DNA from 4 places in the Cupriavidus sp. MPR-AND1C genome. Region 3 is predicted to be linked to each of the others. Evidence: predicted binding sites of a transcription regulator. Region 3 holds the regulator's gene; each other region holds the start of a gene.
The links. Region 3 encodes FNR, which switches genes on or off when oxygen is low (the NO sensors DNR and NnrR bind a similar motif). Its sites were predicted from a motif close to TTGATNNNNATCAA; they were not measured.
Positions count from the first base shown of each region.

Region 1: a site for FNR is predicted at 6,872-6,885, ahead of AC1RWI_RS25860 (hemerythrin domain-containing protein). Genes of this name have one in related genera too.
Region 2: a site for FNR is predicted at 4,509-4,522, ahead of AC1RWI_RS18215 (oxygen-binding di-iron domain-containing protein). Genes of this name have one in related genera too.
Region 4: a site for FNR is predicted at 5,062-5,075, ahead of AC1RWI_RS35980 (DASS family sodium-coupled anion symporter). Genes of this name have one in related genera too.

Region 1 covers NZ_JBXASU010000058.1:22,239-30,183, reverse strand. Annotated here, with positions in the region: gene AC1RWI_RS25885 (TauD/TfdA dioxygenase family protein) at 1-598, shown strand, start outside; gene AC1RWI_RS25880 (beta-keto acid cleavage family enzyme) at 654-1,709, shown strand; gene AC1RWI_RS25875 (MFS transporter) at 1,820-3,160, shown strand; gene AC1RWI_RS25870 (RBBP9/YdeN family alpha/beta hydrolase) at 3,192-3,806, shown strand; gene AC1RWI_RS25865 (porin) at 4,495-5,700, shown strand; gene AC1RWI_RS25860 (hemerythrin domain-containing protein) at 6,208-6,771, opposite strand; gene AC1RWI_RS25855 (hypothetical protein) at 7,087-7,269, shown strand; gene AC1RWI_RS25850 (nuclear transport factor 2 family protein) at 7,269-7,529, shown strand; ZMP/ZTP riboswitch at 7,567-7,650, shown strand; gene AC1RWI_RS25845 (LysE family translocator) at 7,671-7,945, shown strand, end outside.
Region 2 covers NZ_JBXASU010000031.1:60,953-68,897, reverse strand. Annotated here, with positions in the region: gene AC1RWI_RS18235 (NmrA family NAD(P)-binding protein) at 1-899, opposite strand, end outside; gene AC1RWI_RS18230 (LysR family transcriptional regulator) at 1,026-1,928, shown strand; gene AC1RWI_RS18225 (LysR family transcriptional regulator) at 1,947-2,858, opposite strand; gene gstA (glutathione transferase GstA) at 3,017-3,643, shown strand; gene AC1RWI_RS18215 (oxygen-binding di-iron domain-containing protein) at 3,665-4,456, opposite strand; gene AC1RWI_RS18210 (glutathione peroxidase) at 4,667-5,305, opposite strand; gene AC1RWI_RS18205 (MDR family MFS transporter) at 5,382-6,872, opposite strand; gene AC1RWI_RS18200 (CBS domain-containing protein) at 7,488-7,937, opposite strand.
Region 3 covers NZ_JBXASU010000066.1:22,766-30,710, reverse strand. Annotated here, with positions in the region: gene ccoN (cytochrome-c oxidase, cbb3-type subunit I) at 1-1,385, shown strand, start outside; gene ccoO (cytochrome-c oxidase, cbb3-type subunit II) at 1,405-2,082, shown strand; partial or broken gene AC1RWI_RS27580 (cbb3-type cytochrome oxidase subunit 3) at 2,086-2,220, shown strand; gene ccoP (cytochrome-c oxidase, cbb3-type subunit III) at 2,317-3,243, shown strand; gene ccoG (cytochrome c oxidase accessory protein CcoG) at 3,299-4,798, shown strand; gene AC1RWI_RS27565 (hypothetical protein) at 4,866-5,084, shown strand; gene AC1RWI_RS27560 (hypothetical protein) at 5,087-5,332, shown strand; gene fnr (fumarate/nitrate reduction transcriptional regulator Fnr) at 5,419-6,144, opposite strand; gene AC1RWI_RS27550 (sulfite exporter TauE/SafE family protein) at 6,443-7,207, shown strand; gene AC1RWI_RS27545 (hypothetical protein) at 7,338-7,673, opposite strand; gene scpB (SMC-Scp complex subunit ScpB) at 7,800-7,945, shown strand, end outside.
Region 4 covers NZ_JBXASU010000138.1:851-8,795, reverse strand. Annotated here, with positions in the region: gene AC1RWI_RS36005 (DUF3141 domain-containing protein) at 1-1,167, opposite strand, end outside; gene AC1RWI_RS36000 (phosphate acetyltransferase) at 1,513-2,454, shown strand; gene AC1RWI_RS35995 (acetate/propionate family kinase) at 2,528-3,754, shown strand; gene AC1RWI_RS35990 (tyrosine-protein phosphatase) at 3,777-4,568, opposite strand; gene AC1RWI_RS35985 (hypothetical protein) at 4,633-4,887, opposite strand; gene AC1RWI_RS35980 (DASS family sodium-coupled anion symporter) at 5,303-6,829, shown strand; gene AC1RWI_RS35975 (Ldh family oxidoreductase) at 6,855-7,904, shown strand.

The DNA of each region.
Region 1 (7,945 bases), on a different contig from region 3:
GAATCCGGAACAGCCGAACGACCGCTACGAGAACGCCTGGCACGCCGATGCCACCTGGCGCGTAGCCCCGCCCTTCGGCTGCGTCCTGCGCTGCGTGGAATGTCCGCCCGTCGGCGGCGACACCATGTGGGCCAACATGGTCCTGGCCTATGAGAACCTGCCGGACCACATCAAGAGCCAGATCGCCGGGCTGCGTGCGCGTCACAGCATCGAAGCCAGCTTCGGCGCCGCCATGCCGATCGACAAGCGTCTCGCGCTGAAGGCCCAGTTCCCGGACGCCGAGCATCCAGTCGTACGCACCCACCCGGAGACCGGCGAGAAGGTGCTGTTCGTGAATGCCTTCACCACGCACTTCACCAACTTCCACACGCCGCAGCGTGTTCGCTTCGGCCAGGACGCCAATCCGGGCGCCGGCCTGCTGCTCAGCTACCTGATCAGCCAGGCCAGCATTCCCGAGTACCAGGTGCGCTGGCGCTGGCAGCCCGATAGCGTGGCGATCTGGGACAACCGCTCGACCCAACACTACGCCGTCATGGATTACCCGCCCTGCCATCGCAAGATGGAGCGCGCCGGAATTATTGGCGACACCACGTTTTAGGCGTTCAGCTGCCTTAGCGCAGTTGAACCCACCCCAATCCGACAAGGAGTAACAAATGCAATTTCTCGACGATTCCCTGCATCCCGAAAACCAGGACAAAGTGGTCATCACCGTGGCGCCTTATGGCCCCGAGTGGATGCCGGCGGATTTCCCCGAGGACATTCCGGTGACGATGGAACAACAGGTGCAAAAGGCCGTTGACTGCTACAACGCCGGGGCCACGGTGCTGCACCTGCACGTGCGCGAACTCGATGGCAAGGGCTCCAAGCGCCTGTCCAAGTTCAACGAGCTGATCGCCGGCGTGCGCGCCGCGGTGCCGGACATGATCATCCAGGTGGGCGGCTCGATCTCGTTTGCGCCGGAAGACGACGGTCAGGCCGCCAAGTGGCTCTCGGACGATACCCGCCACATGCTGGCCGACCTGGACCCCAAGCCGGATCAGGTGACGGTAGCCATCAATACAACGCAGATGAACATCATGGAGTTGCTCTATCCAGAGTACCTGGAGGGCACCTCGCTGGCCAACCCGGCGTTCCAGGCCGCCTACAGCGAAATGACCGTGCCCGCCGGCCCCGCCTGGGTCGAGGAGCACCTGAGGCGCCTGCAAGCGTCCGGCATCCAGCCGCACTTCCAGCTCACCGGCATGCATGCGCTGGAAACGCTCGAGCGCCTGGTGCGCAAGGGCGTGTACACGGGACCGCTGAACCTGACCTGGATCGGCATTGGCGGCGGCTTCGATGGCCCGAATCCGTTCAACTTCGTCAACTTCATCCATCGCGCGCCGGATGGCTGCACGCTGACCGCCGAATCGTTGTTGAAGAACGTCCTGCCGTTCAACATGATGGCCATGGCGATGGGCCTGCATCCCCGCTGCGGCATCGAGGACACCATCATCGACCAGCACGGCAACCGCATGAGCTCGGTGCAGCAGATCGAGCAGTGCGTGCGCGTCGCCCGCGAGCTCGGCCGTGAAGTGGCCAGCGGCAAGGAAGCGCGCAAGATCTACAAGATCGGCGTGCAGTGCAAGGATGCCGACGAAACCCTGGCAATGCATGGCATGGCGCCCAACCGCAAGCCGCGCCAGGTAAACCTGCCCTTGCGCGCAGCTTGACGGCAACCCGGGCAAGCAGACAGACGGCAACGCCCATCCGCTTGCCCCGGCACGCACAATCCGCGCCGAATTCGCGGCGCAGCAGCGGCACCAGACCGCAGGAGACCTTCATGGGACAGTACCTCTCCGGGGCCGCTCGCGCGGACACGGCTCTCACCGCCAAGCCGGCACGCTCGCATGCCTACGCGTGGCTGGTATTCGCCCTCATTTTTGCGCTCCTGCTTTCCGACTATATGTCGCGGCAGGTGCTGAACGCCGTCTTTCCCCACCTGCGGCTTGAATGGAGCCTGTCTGACGCCAAGCTCGGCTCGCTCAGCGGCATCGTCGCGCTGATGGTCGGGCTGTTCACTGTCCCGTTCTCGCTGATGGCCGATCGTTGGGGCCGCGTCAGGAGCCTGGCCGTGATGGCGCTGCTCTGGAGCTGCGGCACACTGGCATGCGCGCTGTCCGCCAGCTACGGGCATATGCTTGCGGCGCGCTTCTTCGTCGGCATTGGCGAGGCCGCCTATGGCAGCGTCGGGCTGGCCGTGATCCTGAGCATCTTCCCGCCCTCCATGCGTGCCACCCTGACCGGCGCCTTCACATCAGGCGGCATGTTCGGCGCCGTGCTGGGCATGGGGCTGGGCGGTGTCGTGGCGGCCCGCTTTGGCTGGCGCGCGGCTTTCATGGCCATGGCGGTATTCGGCCTGATCGTGGTGCTGATCTACTGCGTGGCCGTTACCGAAGCCAGGCTGGCGCGGCACGCCGCCGGGTCACCGGCCACCCGCGGCCAAGCGGTGCCAGGCCGTGTCCGCCCCCCCCTGCCGGCGCTGCTGGGCGGGCTCTTCTGGGCACCGTCCCTGGTCTGCGCCTATGTTGGCAGCGGCCTGCAGTTGTTCATCGCCTATGCGATCATGGCCTGGATGCCGAGCTACCTGAACCGGTACTACGACATGCCGTCCGACAAGGCGGCACTGCTTGCCGCGGCGCTGCTGATCGTCAGCGGCATCGGCATGACCTTGTGCGGCATGCTGACGGACCGGGCAAGCCGCAACGCGCCGGCCCGCCAGCTGACACTTGCGATCCTCTTCTGTCTCGTGTCGTGCGCGCTACTGCTGGCGGGCTTCCGGCTGCCGCCGGGTACCGCGCAGTTGCTGCTGATCGGCTTGGGCATGCTGCTGGCAATGGGTACCTGGGGTCCCGCCGGTGCCATGGTGGTCGGCCTCTCCCGTCCCTCGACCCATGCCACCGCACTGGCGATGCTGACCCTGGCCAACAACATCCTTGGCGCGGCGCCGGCGCCTTACCTGACAGGCCTGCTGGCCGACAGGATCGGTTTGCTGGGGGCCCTGCAGATGGTGCCACTGATCTCCCTGGGCGCAGCAGTCGTATTCCTCATCGCCAAGCCGCGCTACCTGCGCGACCTGCGGCTTGCCGAGGCGCGCAATGAGACGGAGCGCACCCTCGCCTGACGCTTCTTTCACCCACTGAGTAGACAAGCAGATGCAACGCACTGAATTACCCCCGATCGTCATTGTCCCCGGCCTGCGCGACCATGTCGCGGATCATTGGCAAACCTTGCTGGCCGACAAGTTGCGCGCGCACGGGCGCCAGGTCAGCGTCGTACCCCCGCTGGAACACGACAGGCTTGACTGTGCCGTGCAGGTGGCTGCGCTGGAACGCACGCTGGCGAGCCTGCGTGAGCCCGCCTTGCTGGTGGCCCACAGCGCCGGCGTCTTGACGACGGTGCACCGGGCGCGCCGATGCGCGCGCGCCGTGCATGGCGCGCTGCTGGCCGCACCGCCCGATTTCGATCATCCGTTGCCTGCGGGCTATCCGGACGAAGATACGCTGCGCCTGAACGGTTGGACACCCGCACCGCGCGCAGCCTTGCGCTTCCCAAGCATCGTTGCGGCCAGCCGCAACGATCCGCTTGCCCGCTTCGAGGAAGTCGCCGCACTGGCCAGCGCCTGGGGCAGCCGCCTGGTTGACCTCGGCAACGTGGGCCACCTCAACCCCGCCGCAGGCTATGGCGAATGGTCCCGCGCGGAGCCGCTCATTCAGGAGCTTTCGGAAATGGCCGAACTGATTGGCCAGGGCGAAGAGCGGACGGCTTAAGCGTCCAACGCCCCACGGGTCACGGCAGGAAACACCGCGACGTCTGGCTGAACTCGCTGCAAGTGTCTTCCATCCCGAAGACCTCCCCCAAAGCCACCTCGCCCTCGGCCAGCAGCGCGTTCATGTGGACGGCCTTCTCACAAAGGCGACGGCCTCCCGGTGCGATAACTCCGGATGCCCCCGCGATATTCCGCGGGGTAGCGCATCTGCCGGTGCTCCCCCCCAACCCTGGCAGCTGTAAAACCAGAAAAAAAACCCCCAGCTTCAAACCGAACGGCCGAATCGACTGACGGCTGGCTCGAAGTCTTCTTCGTGTTTCTCAAGCTTGGGCTGTCGTCTTTTGGCGGCCTGCTCTGCCTCGCTATACGACCCGGTTTGGACAACAGCGCTCCGGTGGCGTTTCTCCGACAGCGCCTACCCTGCGTTACCAAAACGCCGCGCATTGCCGCGCGGTTCTTGCGCCTTACACAGGCCAGCTTGCCCGTCACCTCCGGCTTTCATTTCTCGCCCGTCGACAGGCCCTGGCCTGCAACTGAATCCGCGGCGTCCACTTCCCGCCATGTACCGAAAATCTCGCGCTATCCGGAGTATCCCGCCCCCCTGCCATTGGGGGGTGCGCAGTGCCCGATTCTTTGCATGATGACGGCGTCTGCCACAGACGTAAAAATAGACAAGAGGAGAAAAGATAGTGAAGTTATCTGGCAATCTGAGCAAGCTGAATCTTGCACTCATCGCTGTGGGCGCGATCTGCGCCGGCAGCGCACATGCGCAAAGCGGCGTGACGCTGTATGGCGTGGCGGATATGAACGTAGAGTTCGCTAATCATGTCGGCACCGTTCCCAGCGCAGCCAACAAGTTCAATGCGGGCCCGTCCAACAGCGTCTACCGCATGGACTCCGGCGGCCTGTCCGGTTCGCGTTGGGGCTTGCGCGGTACCGAGGATCTCGGCAATGGCATGAAATCCGTTTTCGTTCTGGAAAGCGGCTTCAACCTGGATACCGGCACGTCGCAGCAAAGCAGTCGCCTGTTCGGTCGCCAGGCATACGTAGGCGTGCAGAGTACGCGGTTTGGCCAGGTGACTTTCGGCCGTCAGTACACGTCGATATTCGAAGGCCTTGCGAACTTCGTGCCGGCATCCTTTGCCACACAATATGAACCGATCGTGATGCTGACCGGCGCCAACTTCCGCGAGGACAACACCATCAAGTACTCCGGCCAGTTCGGTCCGGTGTCCGCACTGGCGCACTGGTCCTTCGGTACCGGCCTGGCGTTGCCGACGACGGTGGCCAACGGCCCGCTCCTCGGTGGCAATGGCGAAGTGCCGGGCCAGTTCCGCCGCGACACCGCTTATGGCGCGGCGCTGTCCTATATTGCCGGCCCTGTCGGCGTGGCGGTTGCTTACGACCAGTTCAACCCGACCATTTCCAACCCCTTGACCGCTGCTGCCCTAGGCAGTGGCAGCTTCAAGAAGGCTACCATCGCAGGAAGCTATGCGTTCGGCCCGGCAAAGATCATGGGCGGCTACCGCTGGGGTCAGAACAAGGACCAGAATGGCAGCCTGATCGAGCGCGACGACTTCTACTGGATCGGCGCCAACTACCAGGTGACGCCGGCGCTTGGCCTGACGCTCGAATACGACTACGACCACGTCAAGCGCTTCTTCGCCAGCACGTCAACCCCGAACCCGTGGCAAGTTGCGTTCATCGCCGACTACACGCTCTCCAAGCGAACTGATGTCTACCTGACCACGGCGTACGCAAAGAACGCGGGCCTGGGACTGGATTCCGCGATGATCGGCTACGCCAACAGCCTCTCCCTTGGCAATAGCTACACGCTTGCCAGCGGCCAAAGCAACATGCTCGGCGTCGCCGTAGGTATTCGCCACAAGTTCTAAGGAAAGTCCGCTGGTATGTAACAAGGTCATGCTTGCATGGCAGTGCGGGCAGTCCTGCAGATGCGCCCGCGAGCATCCCGCCTCTCTCATGCTCTTTGTGCCACCTCGGTGGCACTTTTTTTGGCCCAGTGCTGATGCCGCGGCACCGGGTTCAACAGCGAGCGCACAACCACAGCACCTCCGAGCCTGAGCGGCCATTTCAAAAAGATCCTGGCGTCGTTGCGCGGCCTTGGCCGATCCACTTGTACTGTCTGCGGCGCGCGCCTGGCCGGGTGCGCATCCCAGGCTTGCCCGACGGAAGGTCCTTCTATCAAACCGCCATGGAGACACGCGTCGCACAGGGCGACCCTTCGCAATGGGCCGGGACGAGCCGTCGGCCGACGGCGGTTCATCGGCCTGTACGGACAACCACCAATGCAGGAAATGGGGCCGGCAGCCGAGCGGAGCGCTGACGTGTTCCGCTGCGCCAGGCTGGCAATGGATCTGGTCGGTGGGGAGATGCCGAAACTAGCCCTGGCCGGACACGCTCAACTCACTTTCGATTTGCTTGCGTAGCATCGCGAAACGCTCTTGGACGTTTTCCCCGAAGAGCGGATCGTCGCTCGCCGGAACGGCAGCGTCAACGGCTGCCCAATCCTCGCGCGTTAGTAGCTGAGCCGCGCGCGGCATGACGCGTTGCTCCTCTGTCGAAAGATGATTTCGATAGTACACAAGGTACATCGCTCCGGCGGCCTCCAGAGCCGTGCGCGAACTGATCAGATCTCCTTCAGCCTCATTGAGGCGGTCCGATAGCGTTTCGCCCACCATGGCAATCACACGATGTTCCTGCTGGATCCGACTAATCACGATCTGCATGCCGGGATCCCGCTCAATGAGCCGTGCGTATGCAACATCCTCACGGGGATGGTGAACGCGATCGCCGAAACTTCGCATGTAATAGATGATGATGCTCATCAAATTGTAATTTGGCCGCTCTCCCCGACCGAAGAGAATTACCTGCTCTTCCAAAATGTCCAGCAGTCGAGCGAAATGAATATGATCTTCGTGCCATAGCGCAAGTGGGGTGGTCACGGCGCGCTCCATGGAAACGGGTTATGCTCACATCGCCTTCGACACCATATCGAATCGAAGAGCCTTGCCTAGTACAGTATTCCTCCATCCAGAGATTGCCATGACCTAGATCAATGGATCGAAGCTAAAGCCCTGTACGGCTACGGCAGCCCGACCGGGCGCGACCCTTGCGCGACACCGGCTGCGCTGTATCGAAGGGCTGGATCGGCCGGTGAGCCGTCGTAGGCCGGCACGGCGGCGGACGGCTCTTCCCGATCCATGACTGGTTCCCGGATGCCCACACGACCGGACTGAACTGAGGCAAGGAGAACAGAAATGAGTATCTCGGCGTATTCGGCCTTCATGCCGGTCAAGCCCTGTTTCGACCTGGTGCGAACTGCCATGGGGGATCTCGTCGACGGCGAACCTTTCTTCGATTGCGCCGCCGACGACATAGTCTACGAAGTCCTCTACGATTTTCCGGGCTGGCCGAGAATCATCGAGGGCAAGGTGACCTGATGGAGCGTTTCCACGGCTACGGCAAGCACATCGTCGTCCATGCAGCAGACCACCTGATCAGGCGCCTGGCCGCGGATGGTCATGTCATCGTCATCGAGTACGAGGTGCATGGAACGATCGTGTCGACGGGCGTCCGCTACGACAACCGGTTCTGCTCGATCGTCAGTGTCGCCGCTCGGCGCATTGTTCACTGGCGAGACTACATGGACTCACTTGCCGCCTGGAACGCGCTTAGCCAGAACCGCTTCGCTTCATTTTGAAACAGCCTCTAGCGTATTTTCTCCTGTGCTATGCTTTCTGCACTCATGTGACTGGCGCATACAGATAGGCCACTATCGGGGAGCATGAGGTTGCTGGCCGCCGCGCGCCTGGGCATTACCTACTATCCTTGGAGATGGGTTATGCCTGATTTTGCACAGTTGCTCATGTTCGCTCTTGTGGCGTTAGGAATGGTTCTAACGCCGGGGCCGAACATGATTTATCTGATTTCCCGCTCAATTTGCCAAGGTAGACGCGCGGGCCTCATTTCATTGGGCGGCGTTGCGCTGGGCTTTGTGTTCTACATGCTCTGTGCGGCATTCGGAATTACGGCTTTCGTATTTGCGGTACCTTACGCATACGACACGCTTCGCATCGGCGGCGCTTTGTACCTTCTGTATCTTGCCTGGCAAGCGGT
Region 2 (7,945 bases), on a different contig from region 3:
ACCAGGGCTTCCAGCGCCGTGCCATCGAGCGCGTGCGGCACCTTCCACAGGTAAGCCATCTCGGCCAGCTCGCGCCACATGGGCACCACCGCAGCGCCTGCGCGAATCAGCCACCATGGCATGCCGGCCACGCGCGGTGCGTGCGCCATGCCGCTGGCTTCGGCCAGCGCGCTCACCAGTTCATCGCCCGTTAGCGTATTCCCCGCGAAATGCAGCACGGCATGGCCGCGCAGATCCGCGTGGCGCCGTGCCACCGCAACGAAGGCCTGCGCCAGGTCGGGCAGGTAGGCCCACGCATGGGCGCGGTCGCGCGGGCCGGGATAGACCACCTTGCCTTGATCGAGCGACTTGGCGATCGCCAGGTCCATCCAAGAGCCGCGCCCCGGGCCGCCGAAGAAATCGCCCGCGCGCAGGATCACGCTGCGCAGCCCGGGCGCACGCTCGCGCATGCCGGCCTCGATGGCGCGCCGTATCTCCCCCTTGCGCGCGCTGGGCCGCTCGGCCGTATCGGGGCGCAGCAGCGGCGGCATCGACTCGCCGAAGTTGTAGACGTTGCCTGGATAGAGCAGCAGGGCGTCCAGCGACTGCGCCACCTCCATGCCACAGCGCGCCAGTGCTTCGGCGTGCTGCTCCCATTCGGTATAGACCGGGTTGAGCGCGTTGATCACCACGCTGGCGCCGCGCGCGGCGGCGAGCAGCCTGGTGGTGTCCGCCACATCGATCGCCAGGCCGCGCACGTTGTGCGCCGCCGTGCCCGCCAGCGCACGGCGCGCCTGCGCCAGCACCGTCCAGCCGGCCGCCGCAAAAGCATCCACCAGGGTGCGGCCAAGCCGGCCGTTGGCGCCGAGTATCAACACGGTATCGCTCATCCTGTTCTCCTGCATCGCGTTCTCCAGCATTACGTTCTCCTTGCGGCATCGCCTGAAGACCATTGTGGGCAATCCTTCGCTACGCCACAATTGCATGAACATGCAACACACGAATTCATTTTTGAATAGGTCGCCAGGCAAGGAGCAAGAGAGAAAATGGCCGAAGCATTCGACTGGGCGCTGATGCGCTCCTTCCTGGCCGTGATGGAGGCCGGCAGCCTGCTGGGCGCGGCGCGCCAGCTTTCCAGCAGCCAGCCCACGCTGGGGCGCCACGTGGCGCAACTGGAGGCGCAGCTCGGCGTGCCGCTGTTCGAGCGCACCGGCCACGGCCTGCAGCCGACAGAGGCTGCGCGCGCCATCGCCGGGCATGCGCGGGTGATGCAGCAGGGCGCGGACGCGGTCGCGCGCGCGCTGGCGCGCGGCCAGGCGGGCATTGCGGGGACGGTGCGCATCTCCGCAAGCCGCGCGGTGGCCAGCTACCTGCTGCCGCCGCTGCTGGCGGACCTGCGCCTGCGCGAGCCGCAACTCGCCATCGAAGTGGTGTCGTCCAACGCCGTCAGCAACCTGCTGCGGCGCGAGGCCGATATCGCCATCCGCATGGTGCGGCCAGTGCAGGCATCGCTGATCACGCGCAAGGTGGCGTCGGTGGCGCTATGTACCTGCGCCCATGAGGACTACCTGCGGCGCAAGGGCGTGCCGCGCACGGCGCAGGACCTGCCGCGCTTCGACCTGATCGGTTACGACCACGACGACGCGATCCTGCGCGCCTTTCGCGCCATGGGCGCGGAGATCACGCGCGAGGCGTTTGCGGTGCGCAGCGATGACGACATCGTGCTGTGGCAGTCGATCCGCGCCGGCCTGGGCGTGGGCTTTGCGGCGCGCTATATCGCCGCCGGCGATGCGCGCGTGCGCACGGTGCTGCCCGAATTGTCCATTCCACCACTGCCGGTCTGGCTCACCGTGCACCGGGAAATCCGCGGCAGCGCGCGCATCCGCGCGGTCTACGATTTTCTGGCCAGCGCCATTCCCGCCGCGCTGGCCGCGCTGGCCACGCCGTGAGCGCAAGTTCTCGCAGCCCTACGCATCCAGCCTGACGTGTTCCGCCAGGTGGCTGACCACAGTGGCGATGCGCCGCAGATGCCGGGACTCGGGATGTGTCAGCAACCACAGGTCGGTGTCGCACTCGTCCAGCGTGCCGGTGAGCGCCACCAGCTTGCCGCTGCGCCGCCCGATCATCAGCGAAACAATGCCGGCGCCCAGCCCTGCCTCGACGCCTTCGAGCACGCCGGCGATGCTGTTGACGCGGTACTGCGGCACCACGCGCGGCAGGTGCTTGCGGCGCCAGCGCACCGACGGGTGATCGGGCATGGCCTCGTCCGGCGCAATCCAGGGCAGCGTGGCCAGCGCGGCAAGGTCGACGGCGCCGCCGTGCCCGGGAATCGCGATGCCGGCCGCCTCCACCAGCTCCCGCGCCGCAAACACCGCCACGCGCAAGGGGCCGAGGCACTTGCCGATCAGGTGATCGGGCGGATGGCGCGTGGCGCGCACGGCGATGTCGGCATCGCGCCGAGTCAGGCTGACCAGCTCATTGGTGGCGATCAGCTCGAAGCTCAGCCCGGGATGCCGGCGCCCGAGCGGTGCCAGTGCCGGCAGCACCATGCCATGCAGCACGGTATCGGTGGTGGTGATGCGCACCAGGCCCGACACCGTGCCGGCCGACACCGAGGCATGGGCGCGCGCCGCCTCCAACTCGGCCTCGATGCGTTCAGCATGCTGTGCGAACTGCTGGGCGAGTTCGGTCGGCAGGTAACCCGCGCGGCTGCGCTCGAACAAGCGCCGCCCCAGCCCTTTCTCGATGCGCTGCAGCGCACGGAACACGGTGGAGGCATCAAGCCCGAGCCGGCGCCCGGCTTCGGCCAGCGTGGCGCCACGCACCAGCGCCAGCACCACGTCGAGGTCAGGGGAAGAGAGCTGGTAGGGTATGTTCAAGAGATATTCGTTGCAAATTTGCAGTCATGACTTGCAAGAGTGCGCATTGTGATTGCGCTTTCGCAATCCTAGACTGCCTGCACTGCCACCACAAGGCGTGGCGGCAAACCCTGAAAAACCGAACCCGAACCCGAACCCAAAACAGCGAGGACCACCCGATGAAGCTCTACTACGCCCCTGGCGCTTGCTCCCTGGCCGTACATATCGCACTGCGCGAAGCCGGCCTGCCGTTTTCGCTCGCCAAGGTCGACCTGGCCAGGCACAAGCTGAGCGAGCCGGAAAACGGCAGCGACGACTTCTACGCGGTAAGCCCGCGCGGCTACGTGCCGATGCTGCAACTGGACGATGGCTCGCGCCACACCGAAGCCGCATCGCTGCTGCAATACGTGGCGGACCTTGCCCCGGGCAAGGCGCTGCTGCCGGCGGCCGGCACCAGGGCGCGCCTGGAAGCGGTGGGCTGGCTGACGCTGGTCTCCACCGAGCTGCACAAGGTCTTCAGCCCGTGGCTGTGGCACAAGGAAACCGCGCAGAGCACGCGCGAGGATTGCAAGGCCAAGGTGGCGCTGCGCTTCGCCGAGCTGGACCGGCACCTGGCCACGCGGGACTACCTGTGCGGCACGCAATTCACCGTGGCCGACGCCTACTGCTTCGCCGTCGCCAACTGGGCCAATCTCCTGAGCATGCCGCTCAACCCTTACCCCGCGCTGCAGGCCTACCTGTCGCGCGTGGCCGCGCGGCCCAAGGTGCACGAGGCGCTGGTGGCCGAGGGGCTGGCGCGCGATTGATCGTGCAACCGGTGCCGGGCGTCAGGCTGGCGCTGTGGTGAGAGGCGGCAGCCTGTAGTTGTCCTGGCTGAGCAGGTCCAGCCCGCACTCGAGCGTGGAGACCCAGTCGATAAACTGCGCCACCATCGCCTTGCCGCGAAACGACGGGCCGTGCTGCGGCACGATCCACTCGATATCCAGCCCGCGCGCCATGTTGGCCCAAAGCCGGCACGCGCGGTTGCCGCTCATGTAGCGCCGGTGGAAGGGCAGCATGGCGTGGGTGTGCGCGGCAAAATCGCTCACCACCGCGCCGGCTTCCCGCGCGCTGGTCATGGCCGCGCCCAGGTCGCCGGAGAACAGGATCTTGCTGATGGGATCGTAGAACTGGAAGTTGCCCTCCGAGTGCAGGAAATGTGCCGGCACCGCCAGCAACGTGCAGTTGCCCAGCACGATCGGCATGCCGGCATCGGGGATGGTAACGATGCGCCCTTCCGTCTTGCCCGCCTGGCAGAAATGCGGCAAGAACCGCGCCCAGACGCGCGAGATCAGGATGCGGCTATCGGAGGCGGTCAGCCAACGCCCGACCGAGGCCACGATATCCGGATCGGCATGCGACGCCAGCACGTAATCAAGCTGCTTGGGCGGAAAGTAGCGGCTGATGGCAAGGTACAGCTCGCCGTAGGTCATGTGCCCGCCCGGATCAATCAGCGCGCCGTGGCCGGCGTCGACGATCAGGAACTGGTTGGTCTGCACCACCTCGCCGTGCTCCTCCTCGACCAGGTCCGAAAACAGCAGGCAGGTGTGCCCGCCGGCGTCGTATAGCGTGATGGCCATCGTCTGTCTCTCCCCAAAGCGGCGAAAGTAGCGATGGCGGCGCCCTGGCGGCTTGACGCTGGTCAAGAAGGGATCGAATCGTGCAGCCTGGTGGCTTAGAGGCTGTTTCAAAATGAAGCGAAGCGGTTCTGGCTAGGCGCGCGGCCGCAGACAGTACAACTGGTACGGCAAGGCCGCGCAACGACGCCAGAATCTTTTTGAAATGGCCTCTTAGCGCGCGCCGTCCAGCAGTTGCTCGATCTTGCTCACGAACTGCTTGTCGTCGGGCTTGGTCAGGCTGTTATAGCTGCCCACCACCTGGCCGTTGCGGTCGATCACATACTTGTAGAAATTCCACTTGGGCGTGGTGCCGGACTGCTTGGCCAGCAGCGCGTACATGGGATTGACATCGCTGCCGCGCACGTGCGACTTGCCCAGCATCGGGAATTTCACGCCATAGGTGTTGTAGCAAAAGTCGGCGATCTCCTTGGAAGAGCCCGGCTCCTGCGAAAAGTCGTTCGACGGGAAGCCCAGCACCACCAGCCCGCGTTCACGGTACTTGGCGTACAGCGCCTCCAGCCCTTCATATTGCGGGGTAAAGCCGCAATAGCTGGCCGTATTGACCACCACCACGACCTTGCCGGCGTACTGGCAGAGGTTTTGCGGCGCTTCGTCCTGCAGGCGGGGGAACTTGAAGTTGAGCGAGGCCGGGCAGGCGCCGGCCGGCTTGGCGGCGGTGGCCGCCGGGGCATCGGCGGCATGCGCAAGGCGCGGCGTGGCGACAACAGCGGCGGCGGCAGCCAGGACCAACGCGCCGGACAAGGCGATGCGTTGCAGGGCGCGTGAGCGCTGTTCGGGAAGGCTGCGCATGTAGGAAACTCCGGAGATGGTCTGTCCGTAGTTTACGCCGTTGGGCGTGAAATGGATGCGCAAGCCTCCCCCCCGCTTACTCCATGGCCAGCGTGGCCGCGTGCTCGGTCACGCTGCTGCGCAACGCCACGTCCGGCATGCGGCGCACGATTACCAGCGCCAGCAGCGCGGCCACGGTACCCACGGCAAAAATCAGCCGGAAGCCCGACTCCACGCCGCCCGTGAGCACATCCCGCACCGCAGGAGAGAGATGGGCCAGCGCCTCACTGCCGTGGCGCAGCGCACCCAGGTCCAGCGCCTGCGTCACGCCGCAAGCGTGCAGGGCATTGCGAAATTCCAGCGTCAGCAAGGTGCCGGCCAGCGCGCCGCCAAAGGCGCTGCCCAGCGAGCGCAGCACCAGCAGCGCGCCGGTGCCGGCGCCGGTATCGCGGCGCTCCAGCACGTTCTGCACCGTCATCAAGGTGCCGACCATGGTCATGCCCAGCCCCACGCCGGCCAGCATCATCGCCAGCAACACCAGCGCCAGCGGGGTGGACGGCGAAATCACCACGAGCGCCAGCAAGCCCAGCGCCGCCGCGATGAAACCACCGGTCAGGATGCCGCGCATGCGCCCCAGGCGCGGGGCCAGCCCGGCCACGATGAAATTGCCCGCCACCGTGGAGAGCAGGAACGGCACCACCAGCAAGCCGGACTCCGACGCGTCGGCGCCGCGCACCAGCTGGAAATGCAGCGGCAGCGCGAAGATGCACAAGAAGATATTCAGCGCAGCCATCGCGGACGCGGCCACGCCCAGCACATAAGCGCGGTTGCCAAACAGCCGCGGCGGCAGCATCGGGTCGCCCGCGCGGCGCTCCTGCCAGACCAGCGCGGCCACCGCCACCAAGGCCAGCAGCGCCAGGCCAGCGATCTGCGGCGAGATCCAGTCATAGACATCGCCGCCCCAGCTCATCGCCAGCAGGAAGGCCACGATGGAAACCGTCAGCAGCAACGCGCCGCCCCAGTCCACCCGCGCCGAGCCGCCACGCACCTGCAACTGGCTTAAGCCCCGATAGCACATGAACATGGCCAGCAGCCCCAGCGGCACATTGATCCAGAACAGCCAGCGCCACGACAGATGATCCGAAGTCCAGCCCCCCACCAGCGGGCCGGCAATGGAAGCCACCGCCCACACGGTCGCCAGGTAACCCTGGTAACGCCCACGCTGGCGCGGCGCCACCACATCCGCGATCGCCGCCTGCGCCAGCGACATCAAGCCGCCACCGCCAATGCCTTGCAGCGCGCGGAACAGGATCAGCTGCTCCAGCGTCGCCGCCATCGCGCACGCCACCGAGGCCAGGATGAACAGCGCGATCGCCAGCATCAGCAGCCGGCGCCGGCCATAGGTATCCGACAGCTTGCCGTACAAGGGCGTGGAAACGGTGGAAGTGATCAGGTAGGCCGTCACGATCCACGACAGATGGCCGAACCCGTTCAGGTCATTGGCAATCGCCGGCACCGCCGGAATCACCACCGTCTGGTCCAGCGCAGACAGCAAGATGCAAAGGATGATCCCGCCGATCACTCGCATGATGGCCTGGTGGCTCAGGGCAGGGGTGGCAACAGCAGAAGCAGCAGAAGCAGCAGATGAAGCAGGCGTGGAGGAAGACATCGGAGGCAGCAGGGCGCGTAGTCATGAGCAACCAACGTTGCGCCCAACCACCAACAAACCACCTCGTTTGTCAGCCTACATCGGGGAACATGACCACAAAATTGAAATCAACCGATTTGACGCGTACCCGGCGCTGCGCGAATCGAGCACTGCCACGAGCTGGCAGATGCCGCCTGCACGGCCCGGGCGGGCCTAATTCAGTGAATGCATAATTATATGCGGATACCAAATATGGAGTGCGGCACTAAGTTGGTTTCTGATGCGGCGCAGACGTGCTTTTTACCGGAACATGCGCACTTCTGCTCAATACGAGCGGCTATCTGCCAGCAAGCCGGCACGAAGCGAAAAAACGAAAATCTTGCGGTTTTTTGTCGCCGGCAGCGACAGGAGCGTACCCGATACAGCGGGGCCAGATTGGGCAACGCCTGACAAGCCACCCGCCGCACGGAGCGAAGCGAGCCATGAAGATGTGCCAAGGCCGTATGGGGCGCCGCTCACCAGCGCCCTTCAACCAGGAATCCCCGGGCAATGAGATCAGAGCTTGAGATGCGGCGTCCCGCTAATGTAGTGCTCCAGTTGGTCGATGATGAATTTCTGCTCGGAAATAATATCCTTGACCAGATCCCCGATCGACAACATCCCCACCAGGGTATCGCCGTCCATCACCGGCAAGTGCCTCAACCGATGCTGCGTCATCAACGCCATGCACTCATCGGTACTCTGATCCCCGCGCACATAGATCACCGCCGACGTCATGATGTCGCGAACGAAGGTCTCCCGGGAAGTCCGCTGCATCAGGATCACCTTGCGCGCATAATCCCGCTCGCTCAAAATCCCAACGATATCGCCGCGCTCGATCACCAATAACGCGCCAATGGCTTTTTCCGCCATCAGTTGCAGCGCAGCATAAACTGTGGCGCCAGGGGGAATGCTGTAGATAGCCTGGGTCGGTTTGGACTCAAGAACCTGCCGTGCGGTTTTCATCACCCACT
Region 3 (7,945 bases):
CCGTCATGACGGTAGTCTGGGGGATTGTCGGTATGGCCGTAGGCGTTCTGCTCGCGGCACAGTTGATCTGGCCGGAGCTTAATTTCAACACGCCCTGGCTGTCGTTCGGGCGCTTGCGCCCGCTGCACACCAATGCGGTCATCTTCGCCTTCGGCGGCAGCGCGCTTTTCGCTACTTCGTACTACATCGTGCAGCGCACCTGTCAGGCGCGGCTGTTCTGCGGCCCGCTGGCGGCCTTCACGTTCTGGGGCTGGCAACTGGTGATCGTGGCCGCGGTCATCACGCTGCCGCTGGGCATCACCAGCTCGAAGGAATACGCCGAGCTCGAATGGCCGATCGACATCCTGATCACGCTGGTCTGGGTGGCTTATGCCATCGTGTTCTTCGGCACCATCATGAAGCGCAAGACCCGCCATATCTACGTGGCCAACTGGTTCTTCGGCGCTTACATCCTGACCATCGCCATCCTGCATCTCGTCAACAACGCGGAGATGCCGGTGGGCATGTGGAAGTCCTACTCGGCGTACGCCGGCGTGCAGGACGCCATGGTGCAGTGGTGGTACGGCCATAACGCGGTGGGCTTCTTCCTGACCACCAGCTTCCTGGGCATGATGTATTACTTCATCCCCAAGCAGGCCGGCCGCCCGATCTATTCCTACCGCCTGTCGATCGTTCACTTCTGGGCGCTCAACTTCACCTATATGTGGGCTGGTCCCCACCACTTGCAGTTCACCTCGCTGCCGGATTGGGCGCAATCGCTCGGCATGGTGTTCTCGCTGATCCTGCTGGCGCCTTCGTGGGGCGGCATGATCAACGGCATCATGACCTTGTCAGGTGCCTGGCACAAGCTGCGCACCGATCCCATCCTCAAGTTCCTGGTGGTGGCGCTGTCGTTCTACGGCATGGCGACCTTCGAGGGCTCGATGATGTCGATCAAGACCGTCAACGCGCTGTCGCACTACACGGACTGGACCATTGGCCACGTGCATTCCGGCGCGCTGGGCTGGGTCGCGATGATCTCGATCGGTTCGCTCTACTACCTGATCCCGCGGCTCTTTGGCGAGAAGGAGATGTACAGCGTGCGCCTGATCGAGCTGCATTTCTGGATCGCCACCATCGGCGTGGTGCTGTACATCGCCTCGATGTGGATCGCCGGTGTGATGGAGGGCCTGATGTGGCGCGCCACCCAGCCCGACGGCACGCTGACCTACGCTTTCGTGGAAGCGGTCAAGGCCAAGTACCCGTTCTACCTGATCCGCTTGCTGGGTGGCTTGTGCTTCCTCTCCGGCATGCTGCTGATGGCATACAACGTGGCCAGGACCATCATCGGCAAGCCTGCCGTGGATGCACTGATCCCGACCAGCGTTTCCGCCTCCGCCCATTGATCATTCCAGGATAGAAACGATGTCCGAAAAACGAAGCTTCTTTACGCACGAGACCCTGGAGAAGAATATCGGGTGGCTGATCATCTGCACCATCCTGGTGGTCAGCATCGCCGGGCTCGTCCAGATCGTGCCGCTGTTCTTCCAGCACTCCACCACCGAGCCCGACGCGGGCATCAAGCCGTACTCCGCGCTGCGCCTGATGGGCCGCGATATCTATATCCGCGAGGGCTGCGTGGGCTGCCATTCGCAGCAGGTACGCACTTTGCAGGGTGACGTCGAGCGCTATGGCCACTACTCCACGGCTGGCGAGTCGGTCTACGACCATCCCTTCCTGTGGGGTTCCAAGCGTACCGGTCCCGATCTGGCGCGCGTGGGCGGACGCTACTCCGATGACTGGCAGCGCATCCACTTGCGCAATCCGCGCGATGTGGTGCCCGAATCGGTGATGCCGTCCTACCCGTGGCTGGAGAAAACGCCGTTGCAGACCAACGATGTCCGCGACCGCATGCGTGCGCTGCGCCGTCTCGGCGTGCCGTACACCGACGCCGAGATTGAGCAGGCGCCTGCCACGCTGGCCGGTAAGACCGAGGAAGACGCGATGGTCGCCTACCTGCAGGAGCTTGGCATCGCCAAGCGCAATGTGCGGGTCGATACCGCGGCCGCCGCGCAGCCCGCGGCCACGCCGGCCAAGGAGTAAGCCATGGCAATGATCACCGCGTTTTCCACCGTGATCTCGATGGCTGCCTTCATCGCCATCTGCTGGTGGGCCTGGTCGTCCGGGCGCAAGGCCGCCAACCAGGAGTCGGCCATGCTGCCGTTCGCCTTGCCCGACGAGCCGCTGGCCGCACGCCAAGACGCCAGGCCCGACGCCGGCCGCCGTGTCGCGCGTCATGCCGGCGGCGCAAACAACACCACGCAGGAACACTGAGTCATGAGCGACTTCTTCACGGATTTCTGGAGCTACTACATTGCCGCCATCGCACTGGTCGGCATCGTCTGGTGCGTGTGGCTGCTGTTCTCCCAGCGCAAGGTCACCAAGGTTGTGGGCGCCCCTGAGGACACCGGCCACGTGTGGGACGGCGACCTGCGCGAGTTGAACAACCCGCTGCCACGCTGGTGGATGTGGATGTTCCTGCTGGCATGCATCTTTGGCCTGGGTTACCTGGTGCTGTACCCCGGCCTGGGTTCCTATGCCGGCGTGCTCAAGACCTCCAGCCGGGTTGAGCTGGAGGCGCACCGCCAGGCGGCCGAACAACTGCAGCGCGAGGTCTATGGCAAGTACATGCAGATGGACGTCAAGCAGGTGGCGGCCGAACCGGCGGCGCGCGAGATCGGGCAACGCCTGTTTCTCAACTACTGCGCGCAATGCCACGGCTCCGATGCGCGCGGCAGCCGCGGCTTTCCCAACCTGACCGACAACGACTGGCTGTACGGCGGGGATCCCGAGACCATCACGCAGACCATTACCAAGGGCCGCAATGGCGTGATGCCGTCGTTCGCCTCGACCATCGACGGCAAGCTCGCTGGTGACGTGGCGCAATACGTGCGTTCGCTGTCCGGCCTGTCTTCCGACCCGATCCGCGCCTCGCGCGGCGAGAGCACGTTCAAGTCCACCTGCGCGGCCTGCCATGGCTCCACCGGCAAGGGCAACCAGGCGCTTGGCGCGCCTAACCTGTCGGACCGCGTGTGGCTGTACGGCAGTTCGGAGGCGAACATCGTCGACGCCATCCTGAAGGGCCATAACAACCATATGCCGGCGCACGAGGAAATCCTCACGCCGGAGCGCATCCGCATGTTGACGGCCTATGTCTGGGGCCTGTCCAACATCGGCGGCGCAGGCGAAGGGGGGAAGCAATGAGCCGCTGCGCTTATGCTTGTCAGCCCGACCCGCACCGCGGCGGGGGCGTTCGCCCATGAACGCCCCCGGACCGGAGCCGCTTGAAAGGAACGGGGCCGCGTGGGCGCCGCTGCGAGCACCTACACCTGATTCGGCGGACGCGGAAACGTCGGACGAGACCCTGTATGAAGTCCGCCGCAAGATCTATCCGCGCTCGGTGTCGGGTGCGTTCTCGAGCTGGCGGGTCTGGATGGTGGTCCTGACCCAGCTGTTCTTCTATGGCATGCCCTGGCTGCAGTGGAACGGCCGCCAGGCCATGTTGTTCGATCTCGGCGCGCGCAAGTTCTATATTTTCGGCCTGGTGCTGTGGCCGCAGGATGTGATCTACCTTGCCGTGCTGCTGGTGATCTCCGCAGTGTCGCTGTTTCTCTTCACGGCGATCGCGGGGCGGCTGTTTTGCGGCTACGCGTGTCCGCAGACGGTGTACACCGAGATATTCATGTGGATTGAGCGGCATGTGGAAGGCGACCGCTTTGCCCGTATCCGCCTGGACGGCGATCCTTGGAGCGCGCGCAAACTGCGCCTGAAGGCCACCAAGCACACGCTCTGGATCGTGATCGCGCTATGGACCGGCTTTACCTTCGTCGGCTATTTCTCGCCCATCCGCACGCTCGGCGCGCAGGTGCTGAGCCTCTCGCTCGGTCCGTGGCAGACGTTCTGGATGCTGTTTTACTCGTTTGCCACCTGGGGCAACGCCGGCTTCATGCGCGAGCAGGTCTGCAAGTACATGTGCCCGTATGCGCGCTTCCAGAGCGTGATGGTGGATCGCGACACCTATGTAGTCACCTATGACGTGGGCCGCGGCGAGCCGCGCGGCAGCCGCTCGCGCAAGGCGGACCACAAGGCTGCCGGGCTGGGCTCGTGCGTGAATTGCAGCATCTGCGTGCAGGTCTGTCCTACTGGCATCGATATTCGCGATGGACTGCAGTACGACTGCATTGGCTGCGGCGCCTGTATTGACGCCTGCAACCAGGTCATGGACAAGATGGCTTACCCGCGCGGGCTGATTCGCTATACCTCTGAGAACGCCATGCGCAGCGCGCTCTCCGAGACCGTGGCGCGCAAGCGCCTGGTGCGGCCGCGCACGGTGATCTACTCGTTGATCTGGCTGGCGCTGGTCGCCGGCTTCATGGTCTCGCTGGCCATGCGCACGCCGCTCAAGGTCGATATCATCCGCGACCGCGGCGCGCTGGGGCGGGAAGTGGAAGGGCGCTGGATCGAAAACGTGTACCGGCTGCAGCTGATCAACACGACAGAGGCGCCGATGCGCGTCGCCGTCAGCGCGGGCAGCGATGAGCTCAAGGGCCTGGTCGTGGAATATGACCACGCTGCGGGCAACCTGGAGCCCACGTCCAATCGCCTGATTCCCGTGCGGGTGCGCGTGCCGATCGAGTCCGCGGCGCAGGGCACGCACAAGATCGAGGTCACAGTGACCGCGGTGCCCGACGAGGGCGCGGGGAGTCATGGCGCGGAGATTCGACAGAGCACCAGCTTTATCGTGCCGCGCAATCTATGAGGCGGCTGAGACGCTGGATGCACCAATCCGCACGCAACATACGCGATCTAGATCTAGAGGAGGCCAGATGACGCAGCAAAGCAATCCCTGGTGGAAGGAGCCATGGCCGTGGCTGCTGATGAGTGGGCCATTCGTGGCCATGGTGGCCTGCGGGGTCACGATCTGGCTGGCCATGACCCATCCGGATCCGCCCATTGAGGAGGGGGTGGCTCGCCACGGCCTGGTGGTCGAGAAGGCGGGCAGCGGGGCACGCCAGGCAGCGCCGGTCGCGGCGCAAGCGAGGTGATCATGAGACTACGCTGGCTGATGTGGGTGCTGTGGCCCGCTTTCCTGGTCGCCGGGCTGACGACCGCGCTGGTATTCTCCATGGTCGATCCCGGCGACCTGCGCTTCTTCGGCCAGCCGGTCGAGGCATCGCGGGAGGCGGTCTACACCGTGGGCTTCCTGATCGCGTGGGTGCTGTGCTCGCTGTCGAGCGGCTTGACGCTGTACACCATGCCCACGCGGCTGGCGGACACGGACGAGCTGGAGTGAATGCGATGCGCGCCTTGCCGGTTCAGGCCAGCAGGCGCGGTATCGCGGCGAGCCGCCGCGGGCGAGGGTGGCCCGCGACGAGCACGTCAGCAGGACTTGTTGACGATCTGCTTGATCCCCGCCATGTCGACCAGCTTGACGTGGCGCTGGCGAATCTGGATCAGGCCGGCTTCCGCAAAGCGCGAGAACAGGCGGCTGACGGTTTCGAGCTTGAGTCCCAGGTAGCTGCCGATTTCCTCGCGGCTCATGCGCAGCACAAACTCGGAGGCCGAATAGCCGCGCGCGGACAAGCGCTCGGACAGGTTGATCAGGAAAGCGGCAAGCCGCTCCTCGGCACGCATCGATCCGAGCGTGATCAACATGACCTGGTCCTGCGAGATCTCCTTGCTCATCAGGCGCATGAACTGATGCTGCAGGGAAGGCAGGACGTTGGACAGCGTCTGGAGATCGCCAAAGCGCACCATGCAGACTTCGGTATCCTCCAGTGCGGTGGCGTCCGAAGCGTGCTGCATCTCGCCAAGGCCGTCGAGGCCGACGACTTCGCCGGGAAGGTGGAAGCCCGTGATCTGCGAGCGGCCGTCTTCCATTGTCAGGTGGGTCTTGAGCGTGCCGAAGCGGATCGCGTAGACGGCGGTGAGAGGATCTCCGAGGCGGTACAGGGTTTCGCCCTTGCGTACGCGCACCCGGTCCTGGACCAGCGTATCCATCTTTTCGAGGTCCTGCTGCGACATGCCGACGGGCAGGCAGAGCTGGCCGAGCGAGCAAGTGGAGCAGCGGGGCGACATCTCGGTAATGGGAATGGTGGTGAGCAATTGGGGCCTGTCGGTTTAGCGCAGTCAATCAAGCGCGATGTGGCAGGCGCATTGAGTTGAGAGCTTGACGTTGAGAGTCGTCGATTGGAAGCGCTATCCACATCGGCCTGGCGCGCGGGTCTTGCGGCAGTGCGCTATCTGTGCAGCGCGGCTTGCCGTGCCCGTCGTCATGTTGCGCGAGCGCACTGGTGTGCGCGGGCGCCAAGCTTCATGTTGATAGCGCCTCTTGGAACTGCGGGGGCGCGTTCGCCGCATTTTACCGCGTCGGACGTTGCGATTGTGTGATTGGGAGGAGAAGTTGACCATAGGCGTGCTTATCAGCGTATTTACCCTGGCTTTGCTGGGCGGCGTGCACTGCGCCGCCATGTGCGGCGGGATCGCGCTGGCGGCGGAGCAGGGCGGCGTTGCGCGCGTGCCCGCCACGGTGCTCCGGCGTCCCGGCCATTGGTTGCTGGAACTGCTTGTCATGCATGCCGGGCGGCTGAGCATGTATGCGGTGCTGGGGGCCTTGCTGGGCGCCCTTGGCGCTGGTGTCTGGAAGGCACAGTACCTGCCGCTGCAGCGTTGGCTGTTCGGGATCGGCAGCGTGATGTTGGTGCTGTCGGGCTTGTGGATGTTGCGCGGGCGCACCATGGGTACGGGTTGGCTGGAGCGGCTCGCCGCCCGTGGCGCGGGCGGTTTGCTGCGCGGCCTTGGCGCCGTCGGGGCGCGCTTGCCGGCTGTGGCCCGGGCGCAGGGGCAGGGCCGGTTGCTGCGGCGCTACGGCATGGGGCTAGCCTGGGGGCTGGTCCCGTGCGGCATGGTGTACGGCGCCCTTGCCATGGCGTTGCTGGCCGGCAATGCGCCGTCGGGCGCGCTGGTGATGGCCGTGTTTGGCCTTGGCACCCTGCCAAACCTGCTGGTGATCTCGGGCCTGTCCGGCTATCTCAGGCAACTTTCGCGGCGCCCGGCGTTGCGGGCTGGCGCTGGCCTTGCGGTGGTGGCCTTTGGCTTGGCCGGGGTGGCGCGTGCACTGCTTTTGCCAGAGACGCTTGCCGCGCATGGATTCTGCCTTGTCTTCTGAAGCGCCGTTTCGTGGTGTATTTGTCACTTCTGCGCTGAGCTAGCTGCGCGAATCGGTTGCAGGTTTGCCAGGGAATGCCATACAATCGCAAGAACAGCGATATCGCGCAGCGTGTTTCATCGTGGCATCGTCAGGTAGCATCCGCTGCATCAGGGATGCATGCCAGGAACACCCAGGCAGGCATCAGCGCCAGGGACCGTTCCCCATCCGCCGTCCGGTTAAAAAGATTCGGTTCAAAAGACCAGTCACGGCAGGGCGGGGTGAAATAGGTCAGCAGGCCCAATATCCGTATTTTCTTGCAACCGGTGCGTTCGACGATAAACGCCGTGCCGGACAGGTCCGCCACATCAGGGGGAAGGCGCGACGCAAGGGCTCCGTCGACCGGCAGATAAAGCCGGTGGCCGGGCGATCTCCTGCCGGTCAGGTCCGGCACCCGATGCAATAAAAGAAGGCGCACGGCTGGCATGCATCGAGCATGCGGTTGGCTGCGCGGCCAGATGGCGGTGGCAATCCCTACCGCTGAACCCGCAATCTCCAGTGCGCCCGGGATCAACCGGGGCGCAGGTGCAAAGACAGGCTGCACGCAATCAACATGAATACCCAAGAGGCGAAGATCGTCCTCGAGACCGCGCTGATCTGCGCGCAGGAACCCTTGCGCGTCAATGACTTGCGCCGGCTGTTTGCCGACGACGTCGGTGCCGACACCATTCGCGTGCTGCTGGAAGAGCTGCGCCGCGA
Region 4 (7,945 bases), on a different contig from region 3:
CAGCACGTCGATCAGGTCCAGCGCCGAGAACAGCTCGGTATGCTCGCGATTGGCCACGCCGGCCGAGACGAAAATGCCGAGATGCCCGACCTTTTCATGCAGGCAGTAGACGATGACCTGATCGTTGGCGACGATCTCGTCGACGCTGGCGTAGAGATCGGGAATCCAGTTCAGCGCCTGCTGCGGCGGCGTGATGTTGTCGCCCCAGGAAGCAAAGACCACGATGGGCGAGCGCACATTGCGCAGGTCCACCGCGACGCTGCCATCCGCGCTGCGCACCTCGCCGGCCGTGAGGTGATTGCCAACGAACAGGTTCTGCACGATCCAGTCGATCTCGGCGCGGTTGAGCAGGAAATGCCCGCCCCACCAGCGCTCGAACGCCAGGAAGCGCTCGCGCTCCGTATCCACCTGCGCATAGACGTCGTAGAGCTTTTTCCAGTACGTGTTGGACGGATTGAGCTGCTCGAAATTCTGCACCAGCCAGGCCCCGTCAAAGCGGCCATTGCCGAGATCCGAAGCAAAGGACGACAGCCACGAGCCGCCCAGCAGCCCGCCGCTGTAGCGCATCGGGTTGCGCCCGCGCACGCCCGACCAGTAGGCCAGCGGCGATCCGGCCAGCAGGATGGGGCCGACCAGTTCCGGCGCGGCGGCCGCCAGCATCATCAGCGCCCAGCCGCCCTGGCAGTTGCCGATCACGAACGGCTTGCCCTGCGCTTGCGGATGGCGCTCGGCCACGGTGAGCAGGAACAGCGCTTCGGCGCGCGCCACGCACTCGATGGTCTGGCCCGGGCAAGGCAGCGGAAAAAAGGTGACGAAGTAGCAGGGATGGCCGCTGCGCAGCGCGATGCCGATCTCGCTGTCGATCTTGAAGCCGCCGATGCCAGGGCCATGCCCGGCGCGCGGATCGATCACCACGAAGGGCCGCTTGGTGTCGTCGGTGACGATGCCGGCCGGCGGCAGTATGCGCAGCAGCGCGTAGTTGGCGGGTTGCGCCAGCGTGCGCGCGTCGATCACCACCTCGTGCTCGAAGACCAGCACCGGCGGCATGCCCTCGCGCTCGTGCTCGAAGGTCTGGTTGCCGCGCTCGCGCAGGATGTCGAGCAACAGGATGGCGCGCTGCCAGGCGTCATGCGCGTAGGACCACGCATCGGACAAAAGCGGTGGCATGCCGGCGGCGGCGCTGCCAGCATGGATGGCGGGATCACGTGCATTCACTCGGCTTCCCCTTCTGCGTTCTACGTTCTACGTTCTGCGTTCTACGGTGTGGCGCTGAAGGCAGTCGTTTCCAGGCGATCGCACGGAATTGCTGCCCTGCAGCACGGCACAATCTACCAGCCCGCATCGTGCTTGACAACCCGCAGCATGGGCGGATCCGCGGCCGGCGTGACCTGGCGCAAGGCGCGCGCCAATGTCATCGTGCCGAAGGAAACATCACCTATACTGGCCATTGTTTTTTGCGCGACGCAGCATGTCCGCGCGGTCGCACCGCAACCCCGTCGCACCGGAACGCCGATGACCCACACGCCCGACAAGTACTCCGTCCTGCTGGCGCGCTGCCAGGATTTGCCCGCCATTCCCACCGCGGTGGCGCATCCCTGCGATGCTTCCTCGCTCGGCGGCGCGCTGCAGGCGGCCAGCCTCGGCCTGATCGTGCCGCTGCTGATCGGGCCCGAAGCACGCATCCGCCAGGTGGCCGACGCCAATGCGCTGGACCTTGGCGACAGCGTGCTGATCGACGTGCCGCACAGCCATGCCGCCGCCGCGCGCGCCGTCGCGGCAGTCCGCGCGGGCGAGGCCGAGCTGCTGATGAAGGGCAGCCTGCACACCGATGAGCTGCTGCATGAAGTCACCGCGTCCACCACTGGCCTGCGCACGGGGCGGCGCCTTTCGCATGTGTTTGCCATGGACGTGCCGAGCTATCACAAGCCGCTGTTCATCACCGACGCCGCCGTCAATATCTTTCCCACGCTCAACGACAAGGCGGACATCTGCCGCAACGCGATCGATCTGCTGCGCGTGCTGGGCATCGAGCGCCCCAAGGTGGCCATCCTCTCAGCGGTGGAAACCGTGACCGACAAGATCCCCTCCACCATCGACGCGGCCGCGCTGTGCATGATGAGCCGGCGCGGCCAGATCGAAGGCGGCATCCTCGACGGCCCGCTCGCGTTCGACAACGCGATCAGCCATGAAGCCGCGGTGACAAAGGGCATCGTCTCCGAGGTCGCGGGCGATCCCGACATCCTGCTCGTGCCCGACCTGGAAGCCGGCAACATGCTGGCCAAGCAGCTCACCTTCCTGGCCAACGCCGAAGCCGCCGGCATCGTGCTGGGCGCGCGCGTGCCCATCATCGTCACCAGCCGCGCCGACAGCGTGCGCGCGCGCATCGGCAGTTGCGCGATTGCCGTGCTGCTGGCGCATGCGCGCCGCACTGGCCAGGCGTCCAGCAAGGTCTGAACGCTCCGCCGTCTCGACCACCATCACAGTCAACGTCACAGTCAACGTCACCGTCACAAGGAGGCTTGCCAGCGTGAGCGCCACCCATCCCACCATCCTCGTCGTCAACGCCGGCTCCTCCAGCGTCAAGGTCTCGGTGTACGCCGTGCCCGAGGCCGCGCACGCCAATGCCGACATCAACCCGGTGCTCAGCGCGCACGGGCAGATCGAGGGCATCGGCGTGTCGCCGCGCCTGAGCGCCAGCATGGCGGACGGCCGCATTGTCGCGGACGAACGCTTTCCGGTGGCGCAGGTGGCCGATCACGACGCGGCCTTCCGCCTGATCCGGCTGGTGCTCAGCATCGGGCTGCGCGATGCGCCGCCGGTGGCGATCGGCCATCGCGTGGTGCATGGCGGCGCGGATTTCTCCGCTGCCGTGAAGATCGACGACGACGTCATAACCAAGCTGGAAGCATTGATCCCGCTTGCGCCGCTGCACCAGCCGCACAACCTCACGGCGATCCGCGCGGTGCGCGCCGCCGTGCCGGCGCTGCTGCAGGTCGCCTGCTTCGATACCGCCTTTCACGCCGGGCACGACCCGCTGGCGCAACTGCTGGCGCTGCCGTATGAATACTTCGAACGCGGCATCCGCCGTTACGGCTTTCACGGCCTGTCCTACGAATACATCGCGCGCCGCCTGCAGCAGATCGCGCCCGACCTGGCACAGGGCCGCGTGATCGTGGCGCACCTGGGCAACGGCGCCAGCCTGTGCGCCATGCGCGACGGGCGCAGCGTGGAATCCACCATGGGCCTGACCGCGCTCGACGGCCTGCCGATGGGCACGCGCTGCGGCGCCATCGATGCCGGCGCCATCCTGTGGCTGTCGCAGCAAGGCATGAGCACCAAGGATATCGAGACAATGCTGTACCAGGAGTCAGGGCTGAAGGGACTGTCGGGCGTCAGCAGCGACATGCGCGCCCTGCTGGCCAGCGACGCGCCGCGCGCGCGCCTGGCGATTGATTTCTACGCCTACCGCGCGGCGCAGGAAATTGGCAAGCTGGCGGCCACGCTGGGCGGCCTGGATGCGCTGGTGTTCACCGCCGGCATCGGCGCCAACTCGCCTCCCGTGCGCGAGAAGATCTGCGCGCGGCTGGCGGATCTGTTTGGCATCAGCCTGGACGCCGGCGCCAACAACGAAAACCGCCAGCGCATCAGCCGCGACAACAGCCGCGTGCCGGTCCTGGTACTGCCTACCGACGAGGAAGGCATGATCGCGCTCAATACCGCGCGCATCATGATGGAGCACCACGCACGAGCGTAGTGCTCCTGGGCGGCAAGGATCGCTAAGCGCGTACGAGATAGGCCTGGCGCAAGCGTCCGGCGTCCACCTTGAGCACGTCGCCCAGGTAGGCATCGATGCCGCCGTAGTCCTGCTCGATGGCCTGCATCGAAGCTTCCAGGTAAGCGGGCTTCACCGCCAGCAGCGGCCACATCACCGCGGGATCGACGCCGAACTGCGCCGCGCCGGCGCTCATCTTCTGGTTGAAGCCCTGATTCCAGTGATTCGATTCCAGGTAGTTGGCCATGATGATGCCACGCTCCACGCCCAGGCCGGCTAGCAGCAGCATCGAGGCAAAGCCGGTACGATCCTTGCCCGCGGTGCAGTGGTACAGCAGGTTGCCGCCCTGCTCCGCAGTCTTCAGGAAGCCGCCAAAGGCGGCCTGGTACTTGCGTGGAAAGTCACCATAGACCTCCAGCATGAAGGCTTCCATCTGCTGCGCGCTGCCGTCACGCAAACGCGGCATCAGCTCGGCCATCGACATGGTGCCTTCGAGCACCGGTGTGGCGACCCATCGGAAGGCCTCGCCAAAGGGGCTTTCCGCGGCGGTCTTCTCACTGGGCGAGCGAAAGTCGATCACCATGTCCAGCTGCAATGCGCGCAGCCGTTCCATATCCGCCGCGCTGGCCAGGCCCGGATTGCCGCTGCGAAACAGCTTGCCGCCACGCACGCGGTGGCCGTCGCGCGTGGCGAGGCCGCCGAGGTCGCGCAGATTGACCACATTGTCCAGCGCCAGCGCCGCGTTGCCCCGCACGCCGGCACCTTGTGATGGCGCATCGGCCATGTTTTCCTGCATCGTGTGTCCCTACCCTGTGTTTGTCGTTCGGTGGCGCGCGCACCGCACGGCACGTGTTGGCGGCTCAGCGCGCGCGATAGGCCGGCACATGCCAGCGCGTATGGCAGCCAGCAATATAACGGCGATCGAGCTTCGCCACCAGTTTCCACACGCTCATCGGGTCCACATCGTCGAGATCCAGGTCGACCCAGGCCCAGGGATGCGCACAGTCGCCCTCGCGGATCAGCTCGATGTCCTTGACCCGCACGTAGGCGGCCAGAGCCGTGCGCAGCGCGGATGCGTCGACTCCGGCACGTAGCCCTCTCACTAAAACCTTCATCATGCACTCCAGAATTTTCAGATCACGTTCGCGCGGCTCACCAGTGTGCGGGTCCGCCGGTTGTTGCACTCGCTGCGCGAGCGCCCGCAAGCCCTTGTATCAAGCACTTGTATCGCAATGATCTGAAAGTCTGACCGCCTGGCGCATCGAAATTTCCCTGTGCGAGCCGGTTCCTTGATCCGCGTCATATGCGCCCGGATCCACCCTCGACAGGCACGGTTGGCCGGCACGATAATTTCCCCATGTCGAACGCGGCAGCCCGGCCGCAAGCCGGTCTCCCGCCTCCGCCAGGTCTTCACGGAACGCCGCCGAACGACGCCGCCACCCTGCCAGTCACAGGCTAGCCATCTGCCCGCGCGTGACGTCCGCCTTCCCGTGTCGAACCAAGATCAACAAGACAAGAAAAGGCAAAGCGATGACAGACCCGCGCACTCCAACCCAAGCCGCCCCCGCCGCTATCGGTGTGGCTGCCGCCGCGCAAGCCGCGCCCGGCAAATCCACGCCATGGGGCCTCTACGCCGCCGTCCTGGTACTGATCGGCATACTCGCCCTGCCCCTGCCCCCGGACCTGCCGGTGGCGGGACATCGCATGCTGGCGATCCTCGCCTTTGCCATCGTGGTGTGGATCACCGAGGCGGTCTCCTATGAGGCCAGCGCCATCATGATCACAGCGCTGATGGCCGCGCTGATCGGCTTCGCGCCCACGGTGGCGGACCCAGCCACGCAATACGGCACCTCCCGCGCGCTCGGCATGGCGCTGGCAGGGTTCTCCAACACCGCGCTGGCCCTGGTTGCCGCCGCTCTCTTTATCTCGGCGGCGATGACGGTGACCGGGCTCGACCGGCGCATCGCGCTGGTCACGCTGTCGGCCATCGGCACCAGCACGCGGCGCATCCTGATCGGCAGCATCGCGGTGACCATCGCGCTGTCGCTGGTGGTGCCGAGCGCCACCGCGCGCAGCGCCTGTGTGGTGCCGATCATGATGGGCGTGATCGCGGCCTTCGGGGTCGACAAGAAATCCAATATCGCCGCCGGCATCATGATCACCGTGGCCATGGCCACCAGCATCTGGAACGTCGGCATCCAGACCGCCGCCGCGCAGAACCTGCTGACGGTGGGCTTCATGGACAAGCTGCTGGGTGAGCGCATCACCTGGCTGCAATGGCTGATCGCCGGCGCGCCGTGGGCCATCGTGATGTCGGTCGTGCTGTATTTCCTGGTGCGGTTCCTGTTGCCCGCCGAGACCGAGGCCATCCCCGGCGGCAAAGAAGCCGTGCAAAAGGAACTCGCCGGGCTGGGCCCGATGAGCGGCCCGCAGAAGCGGCTTGCCGCCGTGTCCATCGGGCTGCTGCTGTTCTGGGCGACCGAAGGCAAGCTGCACCAGTTCGACACCGCCACCGTGACCTTCGTCGGCCTGGTGATCCTGATGATGCCGCGCATTGGCGTGATGGACTGGAAGACCATGCAGCAACGCACGCCGTGGGGCACGCTGATCGTGTTCGGGGTGGGCATCAGCCTGGGTACCGCGCTGCTCACCACGCAGGCCGGCCAGTGGCTGGGCAAGTTCGTGGTGGCCAACTCCGGGCTTGCCACGCAAGGCCCGATCCTGGTGTTCGCCATCCTGGCCGCCTTCCTGATCCTGATCCACCTCGGCTTTGCCAGCGCCACCGCGCTCACCGCGGCGCTGCTGCCGATCCTGATCTCGGTGCTGCAGACGCTGCCGGGCAATATCCACCAGATCGGCCTGACGATGCTGCTCGGCTTCACCGTGAGCTTCGGCTTCATCCTGCCGATCAATGCCCCGCAAAACATGGTTTGCCTGGGCACGGACACCTTCAACGGCAAGCAGTTCGCCAAGGTCGGCATCCCCGTGACGGTGATCGGCTACGCCCTGATGCTGCTGTTCGCCGCTACCTACTGGCGCTGGCTGGGCTGGATCTGAGCGCACACCGGGACAAGAAACGAACATGAAGATAACACTGCAATCCGCCACCCGGCTCGCCCGCGACCTGCTCGTCGCGCAAGGCGTGCCGACCGACATCGCCAACGACGTGGCCGAGCACCTGGTCGAGGCCGACCGCTGCGGCTACACCAGCCATGGCCTGTCGATCCTGCCCAACTACCAGCGCTCGCTCGCAACCGGCAACGTCAACCCGGCGGGCCGCGCCGAATGCGTGCTCGACCGCGACAGCCTGCTGGTGTTCGACGGCAACGGCGGCTTCGGCCAGCACGTGGGCAAGTGCGTCATCGAGACCGCCATCGAGCGCGTGCGCCAGCACGGCCACTGCATCGTCACGCTGCGCCGCTCGCACCACCTGGGCCGCATGGGCCACTACGGCGAGATGGTGGCCAAGGAGCGCTTCGTGCTGCTGAGCTTTACCAATGTGATCAACCGCTCCCCGGTAGTGGCCCCCTACGGCGGGCGCACCGCGCGGCTGACCACCAACCCGCTGTGCTTCGCCGGGCCGATGCCCAACGGCCGCCCGCCCCTGGTGGTGGATATCGCCACCAGCGCCATCGCCATCAACAAGGCCCGCGTGCTGGCCGAGAAAGGCGAGCCCGCGCCGGAGAACAGCATCATCGATGGCGACGGCAACCCCACCACCGATGCCGGGGCCATGTTCAGCGAACAGCCGGGCGCGCTGCTGCCCTTTGGCGGCCACAAGGGCTATGCGCTCGGCGTGGTGGCCGAACTGCTCGCGGGCGTGCTGTCAGGCGGCGGCACCATCCAGCCGGAGAACCCGCGCGGCGGCGTGGCCACCAACAATATGTTCGCGGTGCTGATGAACCCGGAACTGGACCTGGGGCTGAGCTGGCAAGGCGCGGAGGTGGAAGCCTTCGTCAACTACCTGCACGACACGCCGCCCGCCCCGGGCTTTGACAACGTGCAATACCCGGGCGAGTTCGAAGCCGCCAACCGCGCGCTAACCACCACCCACCTGGAAGTGAACCCTGCGATCTGGCGCAACCTGGAAACGCTGGCAAAGGAACTCGGCGTGGCACTGCCGGCGGGCTGAACCGGCGCGGCGGCTTGGGCGGGGACATGGCCGGTGCTGGC